2 regions of the Paenalkalicoccus suaedae genome follow, and region 1 is predicted to be linked to the other one. Evidence: predicted binding sites of a transcription regulator. Region 1 holds the regulator's gene; the other holds the start of a gene.
The links. The regulator NrdR, encoded in region 1, represses ribonucleotide reductase genes. The targets are predictions, from matches to a motif close to AACACNATATATNGTGTT.

Region 1 (16,166 bases):
CTTCGATTATCCGAATATCAGTATGGATTATCCGAAAATAAGCTTCGATTATCCGAATATCGGTATGGATTATCCGAAAATAAGCTACGATTATCCGAATATCAGTATGGATTATCCGAATATCGGTATGGATTATCCGAAAATAAGCTACGATTATCCGTTTCCGTCCCGTCCCTTACATGATCCGACTACGGCCTCCTATTCAGCCGCTTCTTTCTATTGAATCCTCAAGAATTAGCAATTCCTCGATTTTCTATAATTATTTGAAGAAAAATGTCGGCAATTCCCAATTAAATGATAGTCATAATAAATAATTATGTTATACTTATTGTGGGAAATAAATTATTAAGTATATCATTATTAAAGGGGATGTCTGTATGCTTCGAATCGCAATTAATGGTTTTGGACGAATTGGTCGAATGGTATTTAGGAAAGCAATATTAGATGAACGGGCGGAGGTTGTAGCAGTAAACGCTAGCTATCCTGCGGAGACACTCGCACATCTAATTAAATACGATTCCGTACACGGGACATTTTCAAAAGAGATAAAGGTAGAAGAGGATGCATTAATCATTGATAATAAGCGTATATTAATTTGTCACGTGAGGGAGCCTGAGGCACTTCCGTGGAAAGACTTACAGGTAGATATCGTCGTAGAGGCGACTGGTAAATTCCGCTCGAAAGAAGAAGCGGGCAGACACCTCACAGCCGGAGCGAAAAAAGTTATTATCTCAGCGCCTGGTAAAGACGAGGACGTTACTATTGTGTATGGAGTAAATGAAAGCGCGTACAAAAATGACGTGCATCACGTTATCTCGAACGCATCTTGTACAACGAACTGTCTCGCACCGATTGTCAAAGTACTCGATGATGCGTTTGCGATTCAATCTGGGATGATGACAACAGTCCACGCGTATACAAATGATCAGCAAACGCTTGATAATCCCCATAAGGATTTGCGTCGAGCGAGAGCATGCGGACAGTCGATCATTCCAACTACAACTGGTGCAGCAAAAGCGATCAGTTTAGTGCTTCCTCATTTAGAAGGAAAGCTACAGGGTCTCGCGCTACGTGTGCCTACGCCAAACGTTTCTCTCGTCGATTTAGTGCTTGATGTGGAAAAGAAGGTAACGGTCGAAGAAGTAAATGACGTATTAAAGAAAGCGGCGCAAACAAGTATGGACGGTATTTTAGGGTATACAGAGGAGCCCCTTGTATCCGTGGATTTTGTTGGAGATGATCGTTCCGCAATTATCGACGGCCTTTCGACAGCTGTTTACGGCAAGCAAGTGAAGGTGCTCGCATGGTACGACAATGAGTGGGGCTACTCATGTCGCTTAATGGACCTTGTCTATGAAGTCGGAAAGCAAATGAGCGCAAGCGAGTATGCGCTTACGATTGACAACTAAATCCTATTAATTTAAAAAAATGTTTGCATTGCACTCGTATAATTAGTATACTATCCCCTGTAATGTTCGTTAAAAAGCATGGGTAGGCACTTTGATTATGTAAAGGGTTAGGACCTCTTTGGACTAACTTTCCCCCAGTAATCGTGTTTCCTTTCTGCTTATGAAGACATGATAATTATTGTAAAGGGGGATACGTTCATGGATACAATGGGTAGACACGTTATTGCGGAGCTTTGGGAATGTGATATCGATAAGCTTAACAATATGGACTACATTGAACGTGTATTTGTTAATGCTGCACTAGAAGCTGGTGCAGAAGTAAGAGAGGTTGCTTTTCATAAATTCGCGCCTCAAGGAGTTAGTGGAGTAGTTATTATTAGTGAATCACACTTAACGATTCACAGTTTCCCAGAGCACGGTTATGCGAGCATTGATGTATACACGTGTGGGGATCGAATTGACCCTAACGTCGCTGCTGATTATATTGCACACTCTTTAGAATCTAAAAAGTCTGAAGTAGTGGAGCTTCCACGAGGAATGGGAGAAATCACATTAAAACCTCGTCAGGAAAACGTTTATTCTAAATAATTATGAAGGCCCCTCGCACACGTGCGATGGGCTTTTTTCGTCGTTGAAGGTATGTTAGAAATACTGTTCTAGGGGAGATTGCTGGCAGTTTTGTCTAAAAAAGCGAGAAAGCGGCGACTTCAAAAATTGGTCTGTATTATTTCTTTTTGTACCTTACTTTAACTTGGTTCCGCGCTTTTTCTCGCTCGTTCCGCGTTGGTTCTGGCAACTTGCGCATTATTTCTCATCGTTTATGCGTTACTTCTTTTTTTAAACTTACTTCAGCAAAGTTCCGCGCTGTTTCTCGTTTGTTCCGCGTTGGTTCTGGCAACTTACGCCTTACTTCTTGTCAATTTCGCACTATTTCTTTTGCGGAGTGGTTCCTCTAAATAGAAGGTTGCTAGCTGTTAAACATTCCGTAACCGTAGGAGACCCGGAGCGGCTGGTGCGGAATACCCGTGTAGCTTTTTCGTGAAGCGAAAATCCTTTCAGACGGCCTCTGGACGACTGAAATAGTTGAGCAAGCAACACAGGTATGAAGCGCCCGACGCGCAGGGGCGCCGAAGGTGCCTGCCCTTGAACTTGAACTACACGAAAGAAGCATGCTCTAAAACTTCCCCTAACTACCGATGTGTGACGCAGACTCCCCCTATTTTCTCAGAAGAAAATCACGAAATCGTCCACCACACATATCTCCTCCTCCCAAACCATGGATTTACATTGAATAGTTGCCTGTTTCTTGCTATCCTTAAGGGGGTGAGGTGTCTAATATGGGAATAAAACAAACGTTAAAAAAGATGGTTAGTACAAAAGTAGAAACTCATGAAAAGCATGAGGATGAAACACTGCAAACGCACTATTACAAAGCACTAAAAGACAAAGTTATTGAAGAGATTGAGGCACTTCTAAATAAAAAGCAAGGCTACGAGGTTGCGTCGATTTCAGAAGAGCACGGGGAAATGATCGTAAACATTAAAAAAGGAAGAAAAGCGTTTATGGTTATTACCGTAATTATGGTTCGACCTTTCCGCACAGCGGTTGATTTTTCGATCCAAACGGAGACGTTTATGTTCAGTGATTTTGGTCACAGCGCAAAGCTTGCTCGTGAGCTTTACAAGGAATTAAACGGACGATTAACGTTTATTGGAACCGGGCTTGGAGAAGAGAGCTCTTCAAGAGGGTAGGGGGAGTTAGAAATGAAATGTCCACAATGCCAGCATAATGGAACGAAAGTTTTGGACTCTCGTCCTAGTGATGAAGGAAGAGCGATCAGAAGGCGCAGAGAATGTGAGTCTTGTGGTTATCGGTATACGACATTTGAGCGCGTGGAAAAAACGCCGCTTATCGTCGTCAAAAAAGATGGAAATCGCGAAGAGTTTTCCAGAGAAAAGCTGTTAAGAGGATTAGTCCGAGCTTGTGAAAAACGTCCGGTACCGGCTGAGCGGCTTGAGAAGCTATCGGAGGACGTGGAGAAGGAAATGCGAAATCGTGGCACAACGGAAGTAAGCAGTAATGATGTTGGGGAATATATTATGCAGCATTTAGCTTCCATTGATGATGTAGCCTACGTTCGCTTTGCGTCTGTCTATAGGCAGTTTAAAGATATCAACGTTTTTATTGATGAATTAAAAGAACTAATGGAACGAGATAACGGCACGTCTTGACGATGAAAGAGAATGTGTGGAAGGGCGCTTCGACTCTTCCACACATTCTCTTTTCCGTGAACGTGAGGGGGGAGAGGTTTGATGCAGCACTGGAAAGAAATACTGCCATCCCATCATTATGTCGCCTACACACACGATAAGGCGTACATGATCGACTATGAAGTATTAACGCTACTCTATCAGCCATTAATTGGCTCTGTTGCATTTAGTCTCTACATGACACTACTTGCGGACGTTCAAAAGCAGGCTGGCAAGCAAATCAAAAGAAGCCATAAGCATCTTATGCTTTACACAGGCCAGCCACTAAACATCCTCTTCGAAGAGCGTAAAAAGCTTGAGGCCATCAGACTTTTAAATGTGTACAGAAAACAGGTAGAGGAAGAATATGAATATTATTACGAGCTACTACCACCTATGTCACCGAAGGAGTTCTTCCAGGATGACTTTTACAGCGTGTTTTTATATAACAGACTAGGCAGTAAAGAGAATTATTTGGAGCTTCGCTCTCATTTTTATCAAGAAGAGCCTAACAAAGAAGGCTTTGAAGATGTGACGACAGCATTTGATGCAGCATTCTCGTCTATTCACCCTTCCGAGCTACAGGCGTCTTCACCAGAGATGAAGGAGATTCTAACGTCTAATCAAACGTTTAGAGGCAGGTCCAATGAGAGAGAGTCGCAACAATTTTCTAAAACAATCGGAGAGGTAATAGAGGAGCTCCCGAGCTATGTAAATAAAAAGAGCGTTAGTGAGCAGGCGGAGACGATTGAGCAGTATATGTTCTTGTATCAGTACTCGGCAAAGGATATGGCGTTTGCGATACAGGAAGCGATGCTCCACACAGATGAATTGGATATGAAGGAGCTCCAAAAAATTGCGAAGCGAAAGTATTATGTGACGGAGGGGCAAACCCCTCCAATGCTCGGATTGAGACAGCAGCCGCATGTGCTTCGAACGAATAGTGGTCAAGAGTCGGAAGAGGACGGCATGATTCACTATTTCGAAACGACATCGCCACTTGAATATTTGCATTCACTGAGCGGTGGAGCGAAGCTATCTGAAGGGGACATCTCTATCGTTGAGCGGCTTATTGCAGAATATAAGCTACCTCCAGGCGTGGTGAACGTTCTCGTTGATTATTTATTTACCGTTGATGATAAGAAGCTTTCAAAAAATCTGGCATTTAAAATTGCGGGCCACTGGAAGCGGAAGAAAATTGACCGTGTCGCGGATGCGATGGAGCTTGCACGTAAAGAATATGAGGACCGGAAAAACTTTAGTCAAAAAGGAGCTCCCAAAAAAGCGCAGGTTAAAACAGAGCTTGTGCCAAAGTGGATGGAAGCAGAGGATACAACCAATAAGCAGGCAGCCTCTACTTCTAACACAAACACGGAGGAGCCTGTTGGGAATGACAAAGAGCTTTTAGAGCAACGTCAAAAGGCAGCGCTACTTCGTGAGCAATTAAAAGAAAAGAAACGACGAAGGGAGGAAGGCTAAATGGATCCGATCAATAAGCCACTGCGACAGTTCGCTAATGACAGACTAGGAGAGCGAATGGAGAAGATGCGTGCGGATATTTTGCAGGACCGACGTGTGCAAGCATTTATCGAGGATAACGAAGAATGGGCCCAGGAGAATCTAGAAGCAGGACTAAATGAACTTTACCAATACAAAACGCAGTGGCATAACTGCGATCATTGTCCAGGGCTTTTTGAGTGCCCCAACTTAGTTAGGGGCTACCAGCCTAAGCTCGAAGTTGTTCGCAATAGCCTCCAGGTTACCTATGAGTCGTGCTCGCTAAAGCGAAAGGACGATGAGCGTAGGCGCCAGGCTTCCTTCATTCAAAGCTTATATATTCCTAAAGAGATGACAACGGTCACCTTCGATGATTTTTATGAGGAATCTAGCCGTATGGATGCGTACACGACAGCCTTGGAGTTCTGCTCGTCTATTGCTCCTGGTGAAAATGGAGAGGGACTCTATATACATGGATCCTTCGGTGTTGGTAAAACGTTTTTAGTTGGAGCGATCGCCAATGAGCTTGCCGATCAAGAAGTACGCACCATGCTCGTTTACACACCCGATTTTTTACGAGAGCTAAAGAGTGGCATCTCCGACGGCTCGTATCAAGCGAAGCTCGACATGATAAAGAAAGCACCTGTGCTTATCTTGGACGACATTGGAGCAGAATCCATGTCCCAATGGGTAAGAGACGATATACTAGGGTCGTTGCTTCAGTTTAGAATGATGGAGAAATTACCGACCGTATTTACATCTAACTTTAACCTAGAAGAGCTCGAAATCCACCTTTCTCAAACGAATAGAGGTGGCGTAGAGCGAGTGGATCAGCTGAAGGCTCGGCGAATTATGGAGCGCATTAAGTATTTAAATAAAGAAATTGAGATGAAGGGCAATAACAAACGTCAGACGCCGTAACTCTCGCAATTTACCATATAGATATGATAGGATAATAAATGAAGCCTACTGGATTGGGGGACGTACGTATGAGCATTGACGATATTTTAAGTCGTGCACGAAGCGGAGAGCGACTATCAGTCGAAGACGCGATCCGTTTATACGAGAGTGATGAAGTCGAAAAAATGGGTGAAGTTGCAAACGAAATGATGCAAAAATTCCATCCAGAACCAGAGACAACTTTCGTAATTGGTCGAAACATTAACTATACAAACTTCTGTGATACTTATTGCCGCTTCTGTGCATTTTACAGACCACCGAATTCGAAGGAAGGATACACATTAGACGATGATGTGATCTTCCAAAAGATTCAAGAGACATTAGACGTAAACGGTACAGAAATTTTAATGCAGGGTGGAACAAACCCGAACCTACCATTTAGCTACTATACAAATCTGCTAAAAGAGATTAAGAAGCGCTTTAACATTACGATGCACTCTTTCTCTCCAGCAGAGATTTACAAAATGGTAGACGTTTCAGGTCTTACGCTTGAGGAAGTTCTTCGTGAGCTTCACGCAGCAGGCCTTGATTCTGTCCCAGGTGGAGGTGCGGAGATTTTAGATAACCGCACGAGAAGACGCATTAGCCGTCTAAAAGGCACGTGGGAAGAGTGGATTGAGTGTATGAAGACAGTCAAGAAGGTCGGCATGCACGGAACAGCAACAATGGTAATTGGTTTTGGCGAGACATTCGAAGAGCGCGCGCTTCACTTAAAGCGTGTACGTGATGCACAGGACGAGACAGACTGCTTCTTAGCATTCATCTCATGGACTTTCCAGCCTGACAACACAAACATGAAGGGTGAAAAAGTAACTCCTCGTGAGTACTTAAAGAACCTAGCTATCTCTCGAATCTTCTTAGATAACATTCCAAACTTCCAATCTTCTTGGGTAACGATGGGACCAGAAGTTGGTAAGCAATCTCTTTCTTACGGATGTAACGACTTCGGAAGCACAATGATCGAAGAAAACGTTGTTTCTGCCGCTGGTGCAACGCACAAAGTAGATACTAACTTAATCCTTCGACTCATTCGAGAAGCGGGTAAGATTCCGGTACAGCGTAACACGAAGTACCATCACCTGCATGTGTTTGAAGAAGGCGAATCGGTAGAGAAAGACTTTATTATGCAAAACTAATCATTGTTTATGGAGCGCTCCTTTGTGGGGCGCTTTTTTTGTTTGCTGTGGTTTTAAGATCAAGTTCAAGTGCGGGCACCTTCGGCGCCCCTGCGCGTCGGGCGCTGCATACCTGTGTGGCTGGCTCAACTATTTCGACCGGCCAAATCAATGGCCGATCGAAAGGATTTTCGCTGCGCGAAAGTGCTACACGGGTATTTCGCACCCGCCGCTTAGGGTCGCCTGCGGTTACGGGATGTTTAGCAGCTTACTTCTTTTTTTAGTAGGTCAAGTTCAAGGTCAAAAGCAGGCACCTTCGCCGCCCCTACGGTTACGGAATGTTTTAAATTTACTTCCTTTTATTTAAAAGATCAGTTCGTAAAAGAAGTATTTTGCAACCTCCGAGAAGTAATGCATAAATTGCCAGAACAAACGCGGAACGAGATAGAAACAGCACAGAACATAAGGGAAGTAAGTCGCAAAAAAGAAGAAACACGTGTTTTCAAAGAAATATGCTGCAAAAGCAAAAGACTAAACTAATAATAGTAAAAGTCTACTATTACTCAAATTGATTTTTACTAATTAAACAAACTATCCTCTATAGAAGCACAAGAGCAGGCAGACTCGGAGGACATTCGGAGACAATCCATAGGGAAAAGAGGTCGTTGAGATCCCGCAGTAGGCGTCAAGGAGGAGACGACAGTCGACTCCTGCCGACGAGGAAGCTCAACGACCGGCCCTATGGATGTCGTAGAGTGTCCGCAGAGCTGACTGCTCTTACTCTCCTAAACAATTAAACCTGTAAGTAACTGTTTGGCTCTTCATCGATTCAGCTCAAAGAGCTGAGGGGCTTAGAAGTAACTGTTTGGCCCTTCATCAATTCAGCTCGAAGAGCTGGGAACTTAGAAGTTACTAGTTAGCACTTGATCAACTAAAGCTCGAAGAGCTGAAGAACTTGCCTTTGACTAGTTAGCTCTATATCATCCTAGCTCGAAGAGCTGAAGAACTTGAACGAAACGAAAAAAACACTCATACACCGTACCTCCACCCATATACATGTACTACTTACCAAAAGAGCTTTGCAATCGACGTCAGCAAGAGAGGGACAATTGCCTAATTTCTTGTTTACGTATCTGGGGGGAGTGTCTTTGCTTGAGATCATGATAGAGAGCGTATCGACACGCCGTTATTTTAAACAATTGCTCCATAACAGTGGCGTGCCCTATGAAATAAATGAGGATTGTGTATGTATTGATGAAACGAACTGCCGCAGTCAAGAGGATAAAAATCGTCTGACTACCTTACTAATGAATACAACGATTGCGAGCTATTTTCCTGAGCTATGCGAAACCATGTTAAAGGAGCTTTATCACATTCACCATGACCCTGAACGTGCGTCGATTATTGCCATTATTAAACGTTTTTTTTACTCCACTGATATTGTCTCAACAAAAGCTTCCTCCTTAACGATCTTAGATTGGCAACGTATTGTGAACCATGCCCTGACGCCCTTTGTCAAGAATGGACAACGTATTGGGCTAGAGGCATTCCTCTTGTTTCGACTAAAAGAGGTAAAAGAAAGGCTCATTTATGTCATTGAAGAGGCGATTGACGAGCATCATTTGGAGATGGACTATCAGCAGATGGTGAATACGTATCGGTGTTATATTAAAGAGACTGAGCCGAAGGTTGCGACGGTGCATGTGGAAGTAGGAGAGACGGTAACGTTTTACAACAAGTCGATGCATAAAGTACCTTTGAGGGATATTTATTTATGGTCGAGGGCGATTCCTATCTCGGACAAGGAGTTACCGATTAATCAGCGCGTCATTACACCACTTGTTGGCATGGCCCCACTTGAGGTTATTGTGGACAAGACGTGTGATGATTCCTTGTACCATACCTTACAGCTAATTTTTGAAGAGAGATTAAAGACGTCGACTAAAAGTTGGACTTGATTTATTCGAGCAGCATGCTTATAATACGCTCTATAAGCATATATTGCACATGCATAGATGAGGACATGTTTGACGTCAATTGACAGCAAAGAGAGGGAGATGGTCGCTGAGAGTCTCCTCTGTACAGGACATCAAATACCACCTCGTAGCATTCATTCGGAAAGTCCTACGATTAGTATGAATGGACGTGCCTCTACGATACAGAGATGAACGAAGCAGACAGGTTGTCTGGAATAAGGGTGGAACCACGATTTCACACTCGTCCCTTTCTATAGAGGGAGGAGTGTTTTTTGTTTGCCTAAAAAACCTCTCCCCTCTTTGTGAAACATATAAATGAAGGAGTGTTACGATGGCAGAGCAAGTAGTACTTACGTTCCCAGATGGTGCAAAAAAAGAGTTTGCCGCTGGGGTTACAATGGAGGAAGTAGCAGGATCTATTTCTTCAGGTCTAAAGAAAAGTGCATTAGCAGGTAAAGTAAACGGAGAGCCAATCGATCTTAGAACTCCGATCCAAGAAGACGCTGCAATTGAGATCTTAACATACGATACAAAAGAAGGTATCGATGTATTACGTCACAGTACGGCTCACTTGTTAGCGCAAGCAATTAAACGTATTTATTCTGATCATGAGGTAAAGCTCGGAATTGGTCCAGTCATTGAAGAGGGCTTCTATTATGATATTGATATTGACGTTAATTTAACGACCGAAGACCTTCCAAAGATCGAAAAAGAAATGAAGCGTATTATAGATGAGAATTTAGAAATTAAGCGCGTCGAGGTTACTCGCGAAGAAGCGATCAAGCGCTATGAGGAGCTTGGAGATGAGCTAAAGCTTGAGCTTCTGCAAGATATTCCTGAAGGAGAGACGCTTACGATTTATGAGCAAGGAGAATTCTTTGATCTTTGCCGTGGCGTTCACGTGCCATCGACAAGCAAGCTGAAGAAATTCAAGCTTATGGCGATCAATGGCGCCTACTGGCGTGGAGATAGTAATAACAAAATGCTTCAGCGTATTTACGGCACAGCTTTCCAAAAGCAGTCGGAGCTAGACGAGCACCTTCGTATTTTAGAGGAGCGTAAAGAGCGCGATCACCGTAAGCTCGGGAAGGAACTCGGAATCTTCGCGTTAAATCAAAAGGTGGGTCAAGGCTTACCGCTATGGCTACCAAAGGGTGCGACAGTAAGACGTACAGTAGAGCGATACATTGTGGACATTGAGGAACGTCTTGGTTACGATCACGTGTATACGCCAGTTTTAGGTAGCGTGGATTTATATAAGACATCTGGACACTGGGATCACTACAAAGACGACATGTTCCCAGTACTTGAGATGGATAACGAGGATCTCGTGCTTCGTCCAATGAACTGTCCGCACCATATGATGGTCTATAAAAATCAAAAGTACAGCTACCGTAACCTGCCTGTTCGTATTGCCGAGCTTGGCACGATGCACCGCCACGAGATGAGTGGAGCACTTGCTGGTCTTCAGCGCGTTCGCGCGATGACGCTTAACGACGCCCATATTTTCTGTCGCCCAGATCAGCTTAAAGAGGAATTCATTCGAGTGGTAGAGCTCATTCAGGCTGTTTACAAGGACTTTGGCATCGATGACTACTACTTCCGCTTATCCTACCGTGATAAAGAGAATAAAGAGAAGTACGTCGATAACGATGAGATGTGGGAAAAGGCGCAAGGCATGCTTAAACAAGCAGTCGATGAAATGGGTGTTGAGTACGTAGAAGCAGAAGGCGAAGCGGCCTTTTACGGTCCGAAGCTAGATGTGCAGGTAAAGACAGCTCTTGGTAAGGACGAGACTCTCTCTACAGTTCAGCTCGACTTCCACCTTCCAAATCGATTTGACTTAGCGTACACAGGGGAAGACGGCAAGGATCATCGCCCAGTTGTTATTCACCGCGGCGTCGTATCGACGATGGAACGCTTTATTGCCTTCCTTCTAGAAGAATACAAAGGTGCATTCCCAACGTGGCTTGCTCCGGTTCAAGTGCAGGCTATTCCTGTTAGTGACGTGCACATGGATTATGTGAGAAAAGTGGAGGACAAGCTCAAGCAAGCAGGAGTACGTGTCAACGTGGACGTACGTGACGAGAAGCTTGGCTATAAAATCCGTGAGGCTCAAATGCAAAAGATTCCTTATCTCCTCGTTTTAGGGGATAAAGAAATTGAGAGCAATGGTGTAAACGTAAGACGTTACGGACAACAACAAACAGAAGAACAATCGTTAGATGAGTTTGTTGAGCATATTCAACACGTAATTGCACAAAAACAGAAGTAGATCTATTGGGACTTCTCTCTATATTTTTAGAGAGGGTCCTTTTATTATAGTTATAAAGGTATATATATGGACAAATAAGGTGGATGTTATGGGAAATAGCAATTGTTGTTATAGGTATTAAAGCGTATAATGGTAGTAATAACTGGTATATGATAGAGGATGTGACGATGAGCTATGTGGCGGTCAACAAATGTGGTGGGTGATTGGATCGAAACATTTCGATTCCAGCTTGAGAAAGATTATGGCGTTATTTCAGAAAGCCTAAACGAACATTTATTCACCTTGGAAGGAATTTGGGATGCAGTTGATTCCTCCAATATGATTGCTATCTTTTCTAATCAAGGAGAGATCCTCCACGCAAACGAGACGTTTTGCAAGGTCAGTGGCTATGCAAATAAGGAGCTCGTTGGAGAAAGCTATACGATTCTAAAATCAGATAAGTATGACCCCGCGCTTTATAAAGATCTGTGCAATCATTTAAAAAACAACGAGTATTGGCACGGAGAGCTCAAAAACCAAACGAAGTCTGGCGATAACTACTGGGTGCTTGCTCGCGTATTCCCTATTTTAAGTGAGAACGGCGAAACAGCTGTATATTTGACGATACAAACAGATATAACAGAAGGTAGACTTGCAGAAGTGCAGCACCGCGTCGAGCTTGAAAAGGATTTTGCGTCTGTGATTAAACACTTACAAAATTTTGTTTTACGCGTTGTGCAAACGAATCATACATATAAAGTGAAGCTATTAGAAGGAAAGCTTGCTGAAGCGTTAAAGTTGAAGCAGCTTGATTTAGACACGCTAGATGTAAGAGACCTGTTAGGCGCGGAAGAAGATTATCCTTATATTGACCGCCAGTTTCAAAAAGCATTTCACGGTCAAACCGTTCATTTTGAGTTCGAAAAAAGCAATTACTACTTACACGCTAGCTTATCGCCGATCTATAAAAGAGGGCAAATTACCGAAGTGGTTGTCTCTGTTAGTGATGTGACAGAGATGAAGAAGGCGGAGCTAACAGCGAAGAGTATTGCTTTTCAAGATACGCTGACAGGACTTCCTAACAGGCGACTTCTAGAGGAACAACTTTTATACGATTTAGAAGAGGCAAAGGAAAAGCAGCACAAAATGGCACTTCTCCTCATTGATCTCGATCATTTTAAGCATATTAATGATATGTTTGGCCACTCTATTGGCGATCAATTCATTATGATGATCGCAGAGCGACTTCAAGCTATTCCATTACAGGACTTTGCTGACGAGCATCGCCTTTACCATCTCGGCGGAGACGAGTTCGCTATTTCTTTAGTGGGCTACTCGGAAGAGACGTTGATGGACTTACTCGATGTCGTCTTAGAATCCTTCGACGAGCCCTTCCCTCATTTAGAGGATGGTTTTCATCAGCTCGCAAGTATAGGAGTGGCAGAGGCTACGAGTAATTATGTACAATCTGAAGATCTCATGAAGAATGCAGATATGGCTCTCTACAGTGCCAAGCATGCGGGTGGCCAAACGTACCGATTCTTCGAAGACAGAATGAGAGGCGAATTCCTTGTTTCTGTCCAAATAGAGAATGACATTCGTCAAGCGCTTAAAGCAGGCAATCAATTTGCTTTACATTATCAGCCAGTAAAGCGCGCAGATACGAAAGAAACAATCGGTGTGGAGGCGCTCGTTAGATGGTTTCACCCTAAAAAGGGGCTCATCTCTCCAGCGGAATTTATTCCGGTTGCAGAGCGTACAGGGCTCATCATCCCACTCGGAGAGTGGATCGTGCGCAAGGCTTGCCAAGATCTTTATGCGATGAGGCTTGAAGGGCTCACGTTAACCGTTGCAATTAATATCTCTACCGAGCAAATGAAGCAACCGGACTTCGTTGATATCATTCGTACAATTGTGCGGACAGAGGGCGTAGACCCTTCCAATATTCAGCTTGAGATTACCGAGAATGCTCTAATGGAAAATACGGCTGAGTCTGTTGCAAAGATCGATATGCTTCGTGCATTAGGGTTTACGATTGCGATTGATGATTTCGGCACAGGCTATTCGTCACTAAGCTATTTAAAGCATTTTAAAGTGGACTCGTTAAAAATTGATCAGTCCTTTATTCGAGATTTGCCACGAGAAAATGCTGATAAAGCAATCGTCGCAGCAACGCTCCAATTAGGAGAGAAGCTAGGAATAACAACTGTTGCAGAAGGTGTAGAAACAGAGGCAAGTAGCCAATATTTAAAAGAGAGTGGCTGCTCTTATTTACAAGGCTATCACTTCTCAAAGCCTATTCCATATCAAGAACTAATGATGTATCTTGATAGAGAGAAGGTAAAGTTTTAGAAAAGGGTTTGACACCAGTTTTTAGCTATGGTATATTACTTGAGTGAACATAATACGGAAAGCAAAGCAAGAAGAAGCGCCCGCTTCTCACCTAGTCGGCAAAGGCTGTCAGGTTACTATGTCTTTATTACGATTTAAACGTAGAAGTGTGGGCGATTATTCTCCCGCACTTTTTTTGTGTGCTACAAACTTATTTTTATGAGTATGATAGCAGCGGAAAGTCTTGCTTTGATCCGCAATTTCATGGAGGTGGCTCAATATTAGTAAGGATATGTTTGTTAACGAAAACATTCGTGCTCGCGAAGTGCGTCTAATTGGTGCTAACGGCGATCAAATCGGCGTGAAGTCGAAGCAGGAAGCACTAGAGATGGCTCGTAACGCAGAGCTTGATTTAGTTATGGTAGCACCTAACGCGAAACCACCTGTATGTCGCATTATGGACTACGGGAAGTTCCGCTACGAGCAACAAAAGAAAGAAAAAGAAGCTCGTAAAAATCAGAAGGTAATCAATATTAAGGAAGTACGATTAAGCCCAAATATTGATGATCACGACTTTAACACGAAGCTAAAGAATGCTCGCAAATTCTTATCTAAAGGCGATAAGGTAAAAGCAGCAATCCGTTTCCGTGGTCGTGCAATTACACACTCTGAATTAGGACGTGACGTTCTAATGAAGCTTGCAAAAGAGTGTGAAGATATTTCAACGATTGAAGCAAAGCCAAAGATGGAAGGTCGTAGCATGTTCCTCGTGCTCGCACCTGTGGAAGAAAAGTAAAAACATCATGTAGCTTCCTCTACATGGTTGTATAGATCTTTTTATATAACACCAACAACAACGACAACAAATTATTGGACAGGAGGATCTTGGACATGCCAAAAATGAAAACGCACAGAGGTGCTGCAAAACGTTTCAAAAAGACAGGTACTGGTAAGCTAAAGCGCGCGAAGGCGTATACTAGCCACCTTGCTGCTAACAAGAGCCAGAAGCAAAAGCGCAAGCTTCGCAAGTCTGGTATCGTTTCTAAAGGTGACCAAAAGCGCATCGGTCAAATGATCTAATTGCCTAAGAGTTAGGCATCTCAATAGAACACCAAAAAAATTCATTTATGAGGAGGGATTACGATGGCTCGAGTAAAAGGCGGATATGTAACACGTCGTCGTCGTAAAAAGATTTTAAAACTTGCTAAAGGGTATGTAGGTTCGAAGCACCGTTTATTTAAAACTGCACAAGGACAGGTAATGAAGTCCTTCCTATACGCTTACCGCGATCGTCGCCAAAAGAAGCGCGACTTCCGTAAGCTATGGATCACGCGTATTAACGCGGCAGCTCGTATTAACGGTCTTTCTTACAACCGTTTTATGCACGGTCTAAAGACTGCTGGAATCGACATGAACCGTAAGATGCTTGCTGATCTTGCTGTTAATGACGAAAAAGCATTCGCAGACTTAGCTGCTAAAGCTAAAGAAAACCTAAAGTAATAAGTTAGAAAGGAGTCTCCTCGAGCGTTAGCGCAAAGGGATTCTCCTTTTTTTGTTGTGGATAAGTGAACCAAGTGCTAACTAGTATTCTAAGCTCTTCGAGCTTTTATTGATTAAGTGCTAACTAGTTACGTTCTGTTCGTTGAGTTAAAAGAGATTAGAGCAGTCAGCTCTGCGGACACTCTACGACATCCATAGGGCCGGTCTTTGAGCTTCCTCGTCGGCAGAGTTCGACTATCGTCTCACTCTAAACGCCTCCTGTGGGATCTCAAAAACCTCTTTCCCCTATGGATTGTCTCCGAATGTCCTCCGAGTCTGCCTGCTCTTGAGCATCTTTATGGAGTAGTGAGTTCAATTAGTTATAGTTGGTTGAAATAATAGTAGGCTTTTTCTTTTGTTAATTTACTCTTCTTCTTTTTCGACTTACTTCTTAAAGAATACGCACTACTTCTTTTGAAATAGACAGGTACTCTGCTAGAGTAAGTACAAGATTTACGCACCATGCATTATTCTAAATGAAACAGGAAATAGATAGTTTGGTAACGATCCTTCGTCTAGTGTTTACTTAGAAATAGAAAGTCAATTAGTTTTATTCTCCGTAACCGTAGGCAACCCGGAGCGGCGGGTGCGAGATACCCGTGTAGCTCTATCGCGCAGCGAAAATCCTTTTGAACGGCTGCTGGTTCGGCCTATCAAAAAGCCCGCCAAGCCACACAGGTATGAAGCGCCCGACGCAGAGGGGCGCCGAAGGTGCCTGCACTTGACATTGATCTTAATCTCTTAAAAGAATTTATGAAAGAAGGTACACGACATGGAAGCACTTATCCTCTTTGGATATTTACTTGTCATAAATATCATAGCTGCAACATTATTTA
Region 2 (16,166 bases), 1.1 Mb from region 1:
TAGTTAACCCTGGTCCTACTTCTGTAAAATGAAAATAGTATGCTGCATATCCAAGTAAACTAAAAAACAGCCCACCAAATAGACCGATCAATGTTACATTCATAGGGAAAGAAATTATTTGCTTTTCCACCTTTATCACCTCTGACTATACTATCTGCAAGAGTGGAAATTACTATACGTAGATTGCATAATTACGTGTAAAAGATAATCTTTTAGGGAATAGTAAGTTTAGAAGTAGGCAGAAGAAGGTATTGGGCTAATTCTTATCGAATTATGTATATAGAGATCGTCAATCCTTCACGTTTTACAATACGAGTGATCATCATGGAGGTGTATGGTATGAAAAAGAAATCATGGGGGCCTGTCGTAGTAGTTATTTTGGGTTTTGCACTATTGGGAATTGCGAATAACCCTTGGAGCTTCATTACATCTATTTTTCTTGCAATAGGATTTATTGCAATCCTTTATTTTGTTTTTACGAAATTCCTTCAGCCACGAATGATGGGTGGTCGTGATCAAGCTCCTTACCGAGCAGCTGTAGCAGCTCAAAAACAACCGCCTACAAAGAAGAAACCAACATCCTTAAAAGCAAAACAAAAGGAACGAAAAAAGAACTCTCAGTCTAAGCCTATCATGCGTCGTCAATCGGACGTTAAGCTGACTGTCATTGAGGGAAAAAAGAACAAGAAAAAGAGCCGAGCATTATTTTAAACGCTTGGCTTTTTTCTTTTATATAAAGGAGGGAGATGCATGTTAGGGACGGTTTATACGACCCACGTTTGGTCTGAAGCATTGTTTATCATCTGGCTTTTAGTAGCTGGATATATATATATTGCAAAATATAAACGTGCAGGCTTTGAAGTACTTTATTTAACCATTCTTTCTCTTTCAATTGGTTACGCTATTTTACTTTATTTCCCGGCTTTCGCAACTGCCACTGAGAGTGTTCCATTTACACACCCTCATATCCAAGCAACCATGACACTACTTGCATTTCTATTTCCTTTAATCGAAAAACGCTCGACTGGCTTCATTTTATTATTCATTGCATTAGCTATTAGCCTCTTATATTTATTTGTCTTTCAAGCATCCGTATTCTCCATTGCATTTGGGATCTTAATCGGCGGTTTTATAAGCTTTGTTTTTTATCGTAATCTAGATTGGTTAGGCTCCATGCCAGAACCCCTGGTTTTAGTCTTTGCGATCATACTCCCCGTATTTTTAATGCTTTTACTTGCAGGCATGCCATACTTAATTCTCTTGCCTGGTATTTTACTTGGTGCTGGAATCGGATATACGATAGAAAGATATAAGCTTCGCCTTGAATTAACCTTCGATGCTAAGAGTGCCGTTATTGGTTTTTCACTAATTGCAGTTCTAGTGGTTCCACTTCTTTATTTTCTTCGTCCTGCCATTGCACATATTCCTTTTATGGAATTAAGTATAGGAATTGTTATTGGCTTTTGGATGATGTTTATTGTTCCATTTGTACTCCTGCTACTAAACCTTGCTACTAAGCAAGGAAACGAACATACAATCAGTTAATGGTTATAACCAGTTTTTATCCACCAAAAACTCTTTAGCTGCCTTTTCTCCCTCTAAGAATAACGAGAGTCTCTCTTTTTCTGTGAGCGAAAAGGCAGTAGCTTTTACATCTGCTACTGGAATGAATATTACATTCTTAGCAAAAGCTTCGTCTACATATCGCTGATCATGCGCTCTTCTCATCGTTTCGATTATTGCTTGAAGTAGCTGTAAGCCATTATCAATAACGGCAGGTTCCATTGTTTTATTCGATACGAGTTGCATCCCAATTACAGGTCTTTTTCGTTCCTCCCATAGTCTATTCTCAAAAAGCCACATCGGAAAGTTACTTAACACTCCTCCATCTACAATCCACGAGTTCCCCTTTTTCCCTCTAAGTAGAACAGGCTCAAAAAAGAAAGGAAGACTACAGCTCATCCTAATGGCTCTTGCAATTGGAAAAGAGTCCGGGTCGATTCCATAGTCAGCTAAATCATCTGGGAATACGATAAATCGTCCATTCGTTAAATCAGATCCGACAATTTTCAGTGAATCTTTTTCTACATCTCCAAATGTCCGAATCCCCTTCTTTTTTAATTTATCTGCAATCCACTTTTCTAATGCATTTCCTTTATAAAGACCCATGTATTTATATACTTGCATCCATTTTAACCATGGTGTTTTTACTGCCTGCGGTCTTGCATCTAATAACTCTTCTCCCTTTAATTCATAAATGATGGCATTTAATTCGTGAGGCTTATACCCTGCAATGATAAGTGCAGCGGTAAGTGCTCCAGCACTTGTACCTGCAGCGCGCTTGACGTAAATCTGACGCTTCACCATTTCTTCCAATGCCCCAGCAAACGCAATTGCTCTGACTCCTCCACCTGCAAATACTGCATCTACCAACACTTTTTGCACCCCCTCACAAAACAAAAAGCTTTGCACCCATATATATGAGTACAAAGCTTATCCTAGTCTTTATTTTCATTATCTTTTTGTACATTTCTTAATTGATCTAGCCTCGAGGTATCCTCTTCAAAGTATTGAACTAAGTCCCCAATTCGATCAATCGCTTCCCAGCTAAGATGATGTTCGATTCCTTCAACATCAACATAAATCCTTGCATCATCAACTCCTATAATCCTCATGAATTCCTCAAGAAGTTCATGACGATATACGAGGCGCTTTCCTATTTTTTTACCTTTAGATGTAAGCATGAGTCCACGATACTTTTCGTATACAAGGTATTCGTTAGCATCAAGCTTTTGGACCATTTTAGTCACTGAGGAAGGATGGACCTCGAGCGCATCTGCTATGTCCGAAACTCTTGCGTACCCCTTTTCATCAATTAGTAAGTATATTCGTTCTAGATAATCTTCCATGCTAGGTGTAGGCATTCATCTTCCTCCAAGTTATAGCTTGTACCATTAGTATACTATACTTGCCTTTTGGAATACAGGACGAGGTTGGTAAAGATTTGCCTCGAGAAGCGCAGTCAAACGCCTTTGCCTATTAGCATATCACTTAGCTAATGTCGTGTAATCAAGCGTTAATAATTCATTAAAGTCATCAATAGAAGCATCAAATTCTGCTACGTTACCAAAACCATACTTTGCATAAACGAAAGGAACGTTAGCGTCCTTAGATGCATTTGCGTCTCCAACTGTATCTCCTACATAAATTGGACTAACTAGTTGATTTCGCTCTACGATAAGTTTTATATTATCCCCTTTAGGAAGACCGGTCCTTCCAGGGTTTTCGTAATCTTGGAAGAGATGACCAAGCCTATGATAATCAAAAAATGCTTCAATGTAGCCATCCTGACAGTTACTCACGATAAATAGCTTGTAAGAGGACGATAATTCATCTAGGATTTTCTCCACGTTAGGATAGAGGGCTCCTCCACGTTGTCTTATATACCCATTCTCCGCTTTTCCACATTTCTCGAGTAAGGAAATCTGCGCTTGCTCCTCTAATTCTGGGAACAGCTTCTTACCGATATCTGTCATTGTCAGACCCATGGTGTCCTCAAAATCATGACGAGTTACTTGCTTCTCTGTATGGTCGCTCTGCTTTAGTGTCTCATTCCAAGCAAGTATAACTGTGTCAATAGAGTCCCAGATTGTACCATCTAAATCAAAAATAATACTGTCTGCCATTATTAGTTCCTCCTTGTGCATCTGATTGTCATTTACTACTAGTGTTGGTATACGAATCTATCTCGTTTCTACTCCATTCTACCAAGGAATGATCATCGTTACATACAAAGAGGGTGAAGCCGAATATCAGCCTCACCCTCTAACAGCTTCTATTAACCTAAACGTTCACTCGATAAATCTATTTGTTAAAGGCCACACTTTAACTGGGCACTGCAGTTTGTACACGTATTACAGCCACCAATTTCTTCTACTGTCCCTTGTCTACACACTGGACAAGTATCGCCTACCTCACTACCATACGTAACGGAAGTAGATCTTACATCTTTAATGGTTTCGATCAACACTACCTGTTTTTTCTTTTCATCGACTGCTTCGCCACCAGTTAAATCGACCGCGTAGCTATCGTTTTCTTCTGCTTTTAGCGTTAATACTTGAGAGTCACGGCTACCATCTACGTAAACCGTACCACCTTTAGCTCCTCCACGATACAAACGCTCGTATACGCTCTTTACTTGATCGACCGTATATCCTTTAGGTGCGTTAACAGTTTTACTTAATGAGCTATCCACCCATTTTTGAATCACACATTGCACGTCCGCATGCGCTTCTGGAGATAGATCCATACTAGACACAAACCATTCAGGTAAATTATTTGGATCTGTCTCAGGATGATTATCTAAGTAGCGTTGTAGAATTTCAGCTTTCACCTCAATAAATTTACCTAAACGACCGCTTCTAAAGTAAGAGAAGGAGAAGTAAGGCTCGAGTCCAGTTGAAACTCCTACCATCGTTCCTGTAGACCCTGTTGGTGCAACAGTTAATAAATGAGAGTTGCGGATACCCTGCTCAAGAATTCCTTGTTTGATATCCTCAGGCATCTTTTTCATATAACCAGTTTGCGTAAATTTCTCACGAAGGTGAGCTGTTTCTTCCTCGTTGCCACCGACTAAATAAGGGAATGAGCCTTTTTCTTTAGCAAGCTCAACACTTGTGCGGTAAGCAGTAGTTGCAATTGTTTCGAAGACTTTGTCTACTAGCTCGTTCCCTTCATCTGATCCATATACAGTCTCCGTGTGGATGAGTAAATCGTGAAGTCCCATAACACCTAATCCGACACGTCGCTCTCCTTTAGCCTGCTTCGTATTATCCTCGAGGAAGTAAGGAGTAGCATCAATAACGTTATCTTGCATTCTTACTCCAGTTGCTACCGTTTGCTTAAGCTTCTCAAAATCTACCTGCTTCGTTGTTAAATCAGCCATTTCAGAAAGGTTCACCGCAGCTAAGTTACAAACAGAGTAAGGAGCTAATGGTTGCTCTCCACAAGGATTTGTCGCGACAACCTTTTGACCATATGCTTGCGCGTTCGTCATCTCATTTGCATTATCAATAAAGAAGATTCCAGGCTCTGCAGAATACGTCGCACAAACATTTATTAAATTCCAAAGCTCTTTTGCTTTAATAGATCGATATGTGCGAACTCCAAACCCAAGTGCTTCCCACTCGCGAACGTCACCGTATTCCTGCCACTCTCTATTATAGGCTTTCATTTCTTCTGCTGTGTAGTTCTCTACATCAGGGAAGCGAAGTGCATAATCTTCGTCCTTTTCAACAGCTTCCATGAATTCCTTTGTAATACAAACAGAAATATTTGCTCCTGTTAGGAACTCCGCATTGTTAACGGAGTACGTTCCCCCTGTGCGGAGCTTTTCTTCTGCATCTCGAATAACTTTTGGATCAAATCCACCCTGTCCTTCAATATGCTTGTAGTTTACGATGCTTTGATACATTGCTTCTTCAATCTCCGTGAATGGAGTAAATTTCAGCTTGTCCGAGATTAATTCACGAATTTGTCCATCCTCCGTGTTTTCTAGTAGGTAACGTAAGATACGAGGATTTTGCATTTTAGATATAATAAATTCTAAGATATCAGGATGCCAGTCTGCGAGCATAATCATCTGGGCACCACGTCTTGAGCCGCCTTGTTCAACTAAGTGAGTAAGCTTTGCAATATCGTCAAGCCAAGATACCGACCCAGATGATTTGCCGTTTACCCCTCTCGCAAGTGTATTACGAGGTCTTAGTGTAGAGCCATTTGTACCAACTCCGCCACCACGACTCATTATTTCCATTACTTGCTTACGGTGATCAGAAATACCTTCTCTAGAGTCTTCAATAAAAGGCATGACGTAACAATTGAAATACGTAACGTCTGTTCCTGCTCCTGCTCCGTAAAGAACTCGTCCTGCGGGGACAAAATTCATATGCACTAGCTCGTGATAAAACTTTTCAAACCACTCTTGTCTTGTATCTTCTTCCTGCTCCACGGATGCAAGTCCAAGGGCGTTACGCTTGGCGATTTGCTCGTAGTATACTTCAAGCGGCTTGTCGATTGTTGCAAGCGGTCGCTCTACGATACCAGTTCGCTTCTCTTCTGGATCATCTAATACGGCTTGGAATTCTTCATCGACAGCAATTTTAGCTTTACTTTCCGTCCAATCAACCTCGACTACAAATCCATATCCACGAGCTGGGAACTTAGGGTCTGATTTAACGGTTAATACGACAAAATCGCCCTCTTTTAGTGTCTTTTTTTCTGTGTCCTTAAACGTGTAGCGATCTAACATAACTAAACGTGATACCCCGCTTTGTTTACGGTGCATATCGGGTGTAATAGGGAACACCTGCGGAAATTGCTCAATATCTTTATTTAGTTGCTCTACGTTAATGCGTTTTTCTGACATAAAAGTTGTCATGTTTCTTCGCTCCCTTTCCATTCACTTACTACTATCGACCATGAAAAAAGCTACATATTGTGTTGTAGATATACTTTATCACAATATGTAGCGTCTGTATTTAATTTTATACCACTTCTTATAGCTTTGTAAACACTAATGAAGGGGAATTATTATTTTCATTTTCTTTCATAGGAATAGACAAATTATTCCTCTTGTCGCTGTAAGTACGAGTCTTATCTTAGCACAATTTGAAGAATACAAGAAAGTAAAAAACACTCAAAATGAGGGTGAAATAACTTATTAGCTCATGATAGATTAATTTCTCTCATTATTTTAGCCATTACTACGTTATTTACTCTCAGCCATTTTAATATTTGTAGGTCCATGCATCAGAGCGATATTTTTTCTCTGCTAAATGATGCACCTCATCTTCTTGCTCTCGTGTTAACGCGTAGTCTACTAACGAAATATTTAGTGCTCTCTCAAACCCATCGCGAAAAGCCTGCTTCATCACTGAGATTGACGGTGTTACTTCGAGCAAATCACATATTGGCGTTGCCTTCTTTTTAAATCCCTCCTGCATGCGTTGCCTTAGTCGCTCATTTTTAAATTTAAACATATCAAACAGCTTTTCTTCATTGATAGAACGAATGATCGACCCGTGTTGTAGTACAACTCCGTTTTGCCTAGTTTGAGCACTACCAGCAATTTTACGACCGGCTACCACCATTTCGTACCAGGAAGGTGCATCAAAGCAAACTGCTGACCTCGGATTCTTTAATGCGTCTCGCTCTTCTTGTGTCCGTGGGATCGAAAATTCAGCATCTAGTCCTAAATCACGGAACCCTACTAAAAGTCCTTCTGAAAGAACACGATAGGCCTCTGTCACGTGAAGCGGGATCCCTTCGTGGTCTTCTGAAACGATAATGCTATATGTAAGTTCATCTTCATGTAATACAGCTCTTCCACCAGTTGGTCGTCTAATGAAGCCAACCTCATGCCGTTTCACAGCCTCTAAATCAATATCTCGTTCTACTCGTTGGAAATAGCCGAGCGATAAGGTTGCCGGGTCCCATTCATAAAAACGGATTGCCGGTGGAATCTTGCCTTCACGATGCCAGTCCATTAGTTTTTCATCCAGAGCCATATTGTAACTAGGCTCTTGCTTTTCTGAATCTATAAATATCCATTTATCCAATTACATCCAACTCCTTTGCCCCCTCATTTTACATCATCGAGAATTTATACGCAAAACAAGTCTCTACCCATTGCATGATGGCTGATTTATGTATATCATTTGAAGTGGATATGTAATTATAAAGGAGTGGCAGTATGCTTTGGGTTTATATTGGAATCACCTTATTGTTAGTGGCATTTATTTTATTTAGACTTAAAAAGCCTAGCTTTTTAACCACCATTGAGCAAGAAGAGTTTACGAAGAACTATCGTAAAGCGCAGTTAATTGATGTTCGTGAAGAGCGAGAGTTCCAAACTGGACATATTTTAGGCGCAAGAAACATCCCTCTTTCCCAGCTTCGTATGCGTAACACAGAAATCAGACCGGATAAACCAGTATACCTGTACTGCCAAAACGGCTCTCGTAGTGTACAAGCATCTAAAATTATTAACAAAAAACGTGGCGCTGAAGACATTTATATGTTAAAAGGCGGCTTCCGCAAATGGTCAGGTAAGATCAAAAAGTAAACACGTACGTTGGATAGAACTAATGTAAAAGGGCTGGGACAAAAGCAATCATTTTGTTCCAGCTTTTTTGCGTTGAGTGACGTGCGGTTAATTGGGGAGGGGGGTTGATTATCCGAAAACTTGCTTCGATTATCCACTTTTGCCTTTGCATTATCCGAAAACGCGCTCCGATTATCCGCTTTTGCCTTTGCATTATCCGAAAATACGCTCTGATTATCCGCTTTTGGCCTTCCATTATCCGAAAACATGCTCCGATTATCCACTTTTGCCCTTCCATTATCCGAAAATCCACTTTTCTCCTTATACTAGACACCACATACAAGCATCAACAAATAAGCCGAGACAACCTTCAATCGCGTTTGTCTCGGCCATATTATTACTGTTCTACTAATTCTTTTTCTTTTTCATAACGCAGAATTGGCTTTCTTGCAGCTGTCGTTTCGTCTAAACGTCCAATGACAGTCGTATGAGGTGCTTCTTGCACAACCTCAGGAGTTTCCTCTGCTTCTTTGGCGATTTGAATCATGGCATCACAGAATTCATCAAGAGTCTCTTTAGACTCTGTCTCCGTCGGTTCAATCATTAGACATTCCTCTACGTTAATAGGGAAGTAGATCGTCGGTGGATGATACCCAAAATCGAGTAAACGCTTTGCCATATCTAACGTTCTCACACCAAGCTTTTTCTGACGCTTCCCTGACAAAACAAACTCGTGCTTACAGTGTTGCGTATAAGGAGCATCAAAGTAAGGCTCTAAGCGTCTAAACATATAGTTAGCATTTAAAACAGCATAGCGAGAGACAAGTCTTAGACCCTCTGCTCCCATCGTGCGAATGTACGTATATGCGCGTACGTTGATACCAAAGTTACCATAAAAAGGCTTCACTCGTCCGATTGTCTCATCACGCTCATAATCAAGGAAGTACGTGCCGTCCTTCACATCAACAACAGGTGCAGGTAGATAAGGAATTAAATCCTTTTTAACACCTACAGGTCCAGATCCTGGCCCTCCGCCCCCGTGAGGAGTCGTAAATGTTTTGTGTAAGTTTAAATGAACGACGTCAAAGCCCATGTCTCCAGGACGACTAATTCCTAAAATGGCGTTTGAATTGGCACCATCATAATAAAGCTTCCCGCCAGCTTCGTGAATAATCGCTGCCATTTCTTCAATTTGACGCTCGAATAAACCTAATGTATTAGGATTCGTTAACATAAGTGCTGCAGTATCATCTCCTGCAAGCTCGCGCAAGTGATCAAGATCTACTAGGCCTTCTTCTGTCGACCTAACTGTCACAGCGTCAAATCCAGCTACAACAGCTGAAGCAGGGTTCGTACCGTGCGCAGAGTCAGGTACGATTACCTTTGTGCGCTTTGAATCATTATTCGCTTCATGATACGCTCTGATCAGCATAAGCCCTGTCCACTCTCCATGAGCACCTGCAGCTGGTTGAAGCGTCACTTGATCCATTCCAGTGATTTCCGCTAATGACTCCTGCAGGTAATACATAAGCTCTAAAGCTCCTTGAAGCTGTGACTCATCTTGATAAGGGTGAATATGAGCAAACCCTGGCAAACGAGCCATGTCTTCATTAATTTTTGGATTGTACTTCATCGTACACGAGCCTAGTGGATAAAAACCAGAATCAACACCGTGGTTACGCTTAGATAGTGCCGTATAGTGTCTTACTAGCTGTAACTCGGATACTTCAGGTAGCTCCGCATCATCTGTACGTATCATCTCTTGTGGTAAAAGTTCTGATAACGAGACTTCTTCCGTGTCCATTTCAGGTAAACTATGACCGATACGTCCTTCCTTACTCAACTCAAAAATAAGTGCTTGGTTTTTCATGCCACAACCTCCCCAAGTGATGCCACTAGCTGATCAATTTCCTTTTTCGTTCGAAGCTCTGTCACGGCTAAAAGCATGTGACCTTCCTTCTCTGGATAAAAACGAGCTAGATCGAATCCTCCGATAATCCCTTTTTCAAACAGCTCTTGATTCACTTCTTTCACAGAACGCTTCACGTCAATGACAAACTCGTTAAAGAATGCCCCCGTTGTCACAACAGGTATACCTGCCGCTTCAAGCGCACGCTTGGCATAATTCGCCTTCTGAATGTTTTGCATCGCCATTTCTTTTAAGCCTTGTTTCCCAATTGCACTCATAGCGATAGAAGCACCAAGAGCGTTAAGCGCCTGATTTGAACAAATATTACTAGTCGCTTTTTCGCGTCTAATGTGTTGCTCGCGTGCCTGCAGAGTTAACACAAAACCTCTTTGTCCCTGGTCATCTGTCGTTTGGCCAACTAGTCGACCTGGTACTTTCCGCATTAGTTTTTTGGTGACAGCAAAATAGCCGCAGTGCGGTCCACCTAACTGCATCGGAATTCCGAACGGCTGAGCATCCCCAACAACTACATCTGCACCAAATGCTCCTGGCGGCTTTAAAACACCAAGACTTAGAGGATTGGAGGAAACAACGAGGAGGCTCTTCTTTTCAGAATGAGCAATTTTCTCAATCGCTGCTAAATCTTCAACTTCTCCTAAGAAGTTTGGATATTGAACGACTACACAAGCAGTGTCATCGTTATATTTTGCCTTTAAGTCCTCAAGGGAAGTTTGTCCGTCCTTTTCGTCAATCTCAATAACCGTTAAGCTCTGGCCAGAAGCATTCGTTTTAAGCACCTGACGCGCTTCGGGATGAACAGTTTTTGAGACAAGGATCGTCTTCTTTTTCGTTTCAGCAGCACTCATCATTGCTGCCTCTGATAAAGCTGTCGGACCATCATACATAGAGGAGTTCGCTAAATCCATTTGCGTCAATTCAGCAATCATCGTCTGAAATTCAAAAATCCCCTGTAGCTCTCCTTGTGAAATCTCCGGTTGGTAAGGAGTATAAGCTGTAAAAAACTCTGAGCGCAGTAGCATATGATTGACAACAGAAGGAATATAATGCTCATAGACACCAGCCCCTAAAAACGAGGGGAACTCTTTGACATGCGTATTTGCTTGAGCTAGACGGCTCATCTCTTTAACAAGTGCGGTTTCGTCCAAAGCTTCCTGTAGCTTTAAATCACCCTTAAATTTGATGCTGTCTGGAATATCCTCAAATAATTCATCCAAATTTGATACTCCGATAGTTTGCAGCATCTCTTTCTCATCTTGCTCAGTTAGTGGTAAATATCGATAGCGATTCATGATGATCCTCCTCTTTAGTTCTTCTCACGCTTATAAAATGGTGTAGCGACAACTTTTGCCTTCAAACGCTTTTTACGAACCTGCACGTCTACTTCCGTTCCAAGCTCTGTGAACACCGTCTCAATTAATGCAAGCCCAATATTCTTTTGCAAAGTAGGAGACTGCGTGCCTGACGTGACAAAGCCAATTTGTCTATCATTGTGATAAACCTCGTAGTCGGTTCTTGGAATTCCTTTGTCAATCATCTCGATTCCGACAAGCTTTCTTTGAAGCCCCTCTTCCTTTTGTTGCTTTAATGCCTTCTGCCCAATAGCAGCAGGCTCTTTTTCTGTTTTTACAACAAATCCAATCCCAGCCTCAAGTGGCGAAATTTCTTTAGAGAGCTCTTGACCATATAAGGCAAGCTTTGCCTCAAATCGGAGCGTGTCACGTGCTCCTAAACCACAAGGAACAAGTCCCTCCGCTTCACCTTCTTTTAGAAGCGCTTGCCAAAGCTCTGTCGCATCCTGAGGGTGACAATAGATTTCAAAACCATCTTCACCTGTATATCCTGTTCTAGAGATAAGTACTTTTTTACCAGCAAGGGTCACGTGATCTTTAAATCGGAAAAAGGAAATATCTGATAACTCCTCATCCGTCAAACGATTTGCAACCTTTTCCGCCATGGGCCCTTGTAGCGCTAACTGCGCATAGTTATCGGATACATCTGTTACTTCTACGTCCTCCGTTGCATGGTCTATTAGCCACTGCGCATCCTTCTCTTGATTAGAGGCATTCACCACTAATAAAAAGTCCGTTTCCGAGCGACGATAGATCACAAGATCATCCACTGTTCCACCATCTTCATAGCACATAGCTGTATATTGGCACTGATTATCCTTCATTTTACTAACATCATTTGTCATCATTTTTTGCAAGTACGTAATCGCCCCAGACCCTTTCACCTCAACCTCTCCCATATGAGAAACATCGAATAGGCCTGCCTTTGTTCGAACTGCTTCATGTTCCTCTTTAATAGAAGAAAATTGAACCGGTAAATCCCAACCACCAAAATCGATTGTTTTTGCACCAACACGTTTATACTCATCATAAAGTGGCGTTCGCTTTAACGTCATTCTTGCACCTCCATAAAATAAAAACCAATTTCACGTGATAAAAGCATCTTTTGCACAAAAAAAGACAGAGACACCCCTAAAAAGTAGTGTGTCTCTGTCTTTGTACCTGAGAGTTTCCCTCATAAAGGTTTCCCCATCGGTGCTCTGCTAAGTATCCAGATGCTCTCCAGAGTTGCGTCCAATAGAAGTCTCTTTTGCCTGAGAGATTCACGTCTCCGTTTGCTCCTTCGGCGTCGACTACGATGAGTCGCCCTCTCCCCCTATTGTCATTCGCAAATATTTACATAAATTTCTTTCGTTTGGTTCATACTATATACATCGTATCACTGAACGTAATTTCAAGGCAAGATACATTCTGTTTTTTTTGCATTTTCTGATTAGTGGAGGCGTTATCATGATTGATGTACTACTTAAAGATTCTTTGTCAGAAAAACTGACAGACCAGCATCCTATAACGACGTGGGATCAATTTACGTTAGCTTACGATATCAACGAGGCGCTACATAACCTCCCATTTGATGGAATCGTCTCTTTATCACACTTGCCAAATGTCACCTTACATGATTATCAACTTGACGCCTGTAAGCGTGTCCTTTTTGAATTAAACGGAAGCGCTTTGTTAGCGGATGAGGTTGGGCTTGGTAAAACGATTGAAGCAGGATTAATTTTAAAAGAGTATATGCACCGAAATATTGTGAAAAAGGTTCTGATACTTTGCCCTGCCTCATTAGTTTCTCAATGGGGAGAAGAGCTTCGCACAAAGTTTTTATTGCCGGCTTATGAGAAGAGAAAAGGCGTAGATTGGGAGACGTACGATATTATTATTTCCTCTATGGAGCTTGCAAAGCGTGAGCCTAATAGAGAGGCTATCTTAGCCATTAATTATGACATGATCATTATCGATGAGGCTCATAAGCTTAAAAATCATCAGTCTAGAAATCATCAATTTGTTCAGCAACTAAAAAAGAAATTTTGTTTATTGTTAACTGCAACACCTATGCAAAATAAAGTAAAAGAATTAATCCACTTAGTATCTATCTTACGTCCAGGTCTTCTCTCTGCTTCTCACGAAAAATCGTTAACAGATGACCAGATGAAAGCATTAGTTAAAAGCGTGATGATACGAACGAGGCGCAAGGATACCTCTATAGAGTGGCCGAAACGAATTGTCTCGACAACGTTAATTGACTTTTCGCCCGAAGAGACACAGGTCTATGAAAAGCTTGATGACTTACAAGCTGTTAACTCACTCCTCTCTTTAACTCTGAGACGGGAGTGGTGCTCAAGTAAATTTGCCGCATTAACAACCATGGTCAAAGCGCTAAAAGAAGAAAAGCTAGAAGATACAGGAGACCTTCAGGAGCTGTTAGCAGCTATGCAGCAGGTAGACCATCACGCGAAGGCTAAGGAAGTGTTAAATCAGATAAAAAGCTGGGGGTCTGATAAAGTACTTATTTTTACGGAGTATCGTGCAACCCAGCTTTATTTACAGGCATTTTTAACCCAAGCCGGGTATATATGCGTGCCTTTTAGAGGGGGTTTTAAACGAGGAAAGAAAGAGTGGATGAAACAGGTTTTTAAAGATCGTGCACAAATCATGATTGCTACAGAAGCAGGGAACGAAGGAGTAAACCTTCAGTTTTGCAACCGACTCATAAACTATGACCTTCCTTGGAATCCAATGCGGATCGAACAAAGAATTGGAAGACTCCATAGGCATGGTCAATCTAAAGATGTGACGGTCGTCCATGTCGCAGTTAAAGAAACGATCGAGGATCACCTATTATCATTACTGTATAAAAAAATTGGCTTATTTGAGGGCGTCGTAGGTGAAGTCGACACTATTTTAGAGGACGTAGCGCGCACGGACATAGAGTCCTATATGACGCAAACATTCACTAAGAAGCGTTCAACTAGCGAAATAAAGCTCAGACTCGAGCATCTATCTCATTTGCTAGAGGAGGAAAGACATGACGCAAACTAACCTGCTAGATTTTATCCATCGCTATTTTCATGCGTACGATTGTTTGTGCGAGCGAGATGCACAAGGTATTAAGGTTCAGTTATCAGAAGCAGAGGACAAAAAGCTTATGAATCGACCTTTCTATTGGCATTACCGTGAAAAAATCGGTCTGAAAGGTGTTCCTATGACGCGTTATTTCCATACAGATCAAACGCTAGCTCGTGGACCTGATAATGAATATGTGGAACATGCTGGATTGCGAGTAAAGCAGTTAGAAAATGAAGCTGTAAAGCATGGTTCATTAGGTATTTTTTATGAACAAACACAAGCAACAGAGCCTACTCCGCTTATCCCATGGCTTTTAGTTAATGGTCAGATTAGTTATCAATGTCAAAATCGTGCTGAGCGCACGTATTCGGTAGGCATTCAGCTTCATTCTGGAGAAATGCACGAAAACATGATGCATAAAGTAAGTGGCCGAGCGTTAAAAGAATCACTTTCTAACTATCATTACACATTAAACCCAATCATTAAGTATCCTTCCGCAGTGAAACGCGTTCACGCTCGCCTTTTAGAGCAACTTCAGCAAGAATCAACTGATTGGGCTTTCCATGCGCTAAAAGAAAGGGATAAAGAGCTCCAGTTATTACATCATGTGAAAGAGGCGTTTGAACCAAACTATTTTAAAAAGAAAGAAAAGGAAATCGAATCAAGGTATACTCCAATAATTGAGCTAAAAACGATTCAAACGGCTGTCATTTACTTAAAAGACCGATCATTACTGACCTTCTAGTCTAACTATAAGAGCGACTCCTCTAGTTGAGGAAGCCGCTCTTATTTATGTCTTGAAAATAATAATCGAATAGCCATTGGTATAAATCCAAATAAGTGAAAAGCTAGTGGACGATGAGTCCTTTTTTTGGGCTTCATCGCCCAAGTTGTTACGTACCGCACATATTCATCTGTTTTCATGTTGTGCACCTCCACCTATAGGATGTGCACATTTTGAGTATTTAAACCCCTTATGCGTTATTAAGCTCTGATAAAACTAATTCAACCGATTGTTCTTCTGATTGATCAGCCGTATCAATCCTAGCATGAGCTTGGTTGTAAAGAGGTAAGCGGTTCGTATACCGCTTTTGTAGCAACTCTTTATCTAAAGATGCTAGTGGGCGCGCCGTATCTTGTTTAATACGTTCGTATAGCGTTTCAAAGTCAGCATGAAGATAAATTACAAAGGCATGCATGAGCATTTCCTCGACGTTTTTCTTATTCTCGACCACTCCTCCTCCAGTTGAAATGATGCCACCCCTACTTAGGAGATCTTTAAGCGCAGCACTTTCTAACCTTCGAAACTCCGCTTCCCCACTATCTTTAAAAATATCTTTAATCGTTTTGCCAGCCTGCTTCTCTATGTATTGATCAAGATCAGTAAAGTGTACTCCTGTTTTATCTGCCAGGAGCTTTCCTATTGTCGTCTTGCCAGCACCCATGAATCCAATTAGCACTATTGTTTGCAACGTTATTGCATCCTCTCCGACCAAGTCAATATTGTCTTTGTCTCCACATTATAAAGAATAATCGCCTCTTTTGCATATGGATTTTTTGAGACGCTAACTACGATCGAGGCATTTCCCCCATCTATAACTGCAGATACGTGTATAGTAATGGAGTTATCAGAGACAGTGGTTTCGAAAGAATCACCTAAACGATCCATTTCTATTAACGCTTCCTTACTAGCAACTATCAGGAGTTGATCTAAATA

Region 2: FLK61_RS08150 (vitamin B12-dependent ribonucleotide reductase) is a predicted target of NrdR. The motif match lies at 6,486-6,503, and genes of this name have one in related genera.

What each region holds. Positions count from the first base shown of each region.
Region 1 is NZ_CP041372.2:2,569,690-2,585,855, reverse strand. Features, by position in the region: gene FLK61_RS13980 (glyceraldehyde-3-phosphate dehydrogenase) at 378-1,409, shown strand; gene speD (adenosylmethionine decarboxylase) at 1,608-1,997, shown strand; gene FLK61_RS13970 (DUF1499 domain-containing protein) at 2,747-3,160, shown strand; gene nrdR (transcriptional regulator NrdR) at 3,173-3,640, shown strand; gene FLK61_RS13960 (replication initiation and membrane attachment family protein) at 3,722-5,137, shown strand; gene dnaI (primosomal protein DnaI) at 5,138-6,076, shown strand; gene mqnC (cyclic dehypoxanthinyl futalosine synthase) at 6,145-7,251, shown strand; gene ytxC (sporulation protein YtxC) at 8,379-9,188, shown strand; gene thrS (threonine--tRNA ligase) at 9,538-11,481, shown strand; gene FLK61_RS13935 (EAL domain-containing protein) at 11,656-13,812, shown strand; ribosomal protein L20 leader region at 13,875-13,994, shown strand; gene infC (translation initiation factor IF-3) at 14,084-14,587, shown strand; gene rpmI (50S ribosomal protein L35) at 14,683-14,871, shown strand; gene rplT (50S ribosomal protein L20) at 14,935-15,291, shown strand; gene FLK61_RS13915 (DUF1294 domain-containing protein) at 16,103-16,166, shown strand, end outside.
Region 2 is NZ_CP041372.2:1,494,370-1,510,535, reverse strand. Features, by position in the region: gene FLK61_RS08180 (YqhR family membrane protein) at 1-130, opposite strand, end outside; gene FLK61_RS08175 (SA1362 family protein) at 340-711, shown strand; gene FLK61_RS08170 (hypothetical protein) at 751-1,545, shown strand; gene FLK61_RS08165 (patatin-like phospholipase family protein) at 1,549-2,436, opposite strand; gene mntR (transcriptional regulator MntR) at 2,499-2,924, opposite strand; gene FLK61_RS08155 (HAD family hydrolase) at 3,048-3,686, opposite strand; gene FLK61_RS08150 (vitamin B12-dependent ribonucleotide reductase) at 3,872-6,439, opposite strand; gene FLK61_RS08145 (lipoate--protein ligase family protein) at 6,789-7,568, opposite strand; gene FLK61_RS08140 (rhodanese-like domain-containing protein) at 7,754-8,125, shown strand; gene gcvPB (aminomethyl-transferring glycine dehydrogenase subunit GcvPB) at 8,502-9,974, opposite strand; gene gcvPA (aminomethyl-transferring glycine dehydrogenase subunit GcvPA) at 9,971-11,323, opposite strand; gene gcvT (glycine cleavage system aminomethyltransferase GcvT) at 11,338-12,438, opposite strand; glycine riboswitch at 12,531-12,610, opposite strand; glycine riboswitch at 12,614-12,708, opposite strand; gene FLK61_RS08120 (DEAD/DEAH box helicase) at 12,833-14,422, shown strand; gene FLK61_RS08115 (YqhG family protein) at 14,409-15,194, shown strand; gene FLK61_RS08110 (YqzE family protein) at 15,236-15,373, opposite strand; gene FLK61_RS08105 (shikimate kinase) at 15,424-15,921, opposite strand; gene FLK61_RS08100 (hypothetical protein) at 15,924-16,166, opposite strand, start outside.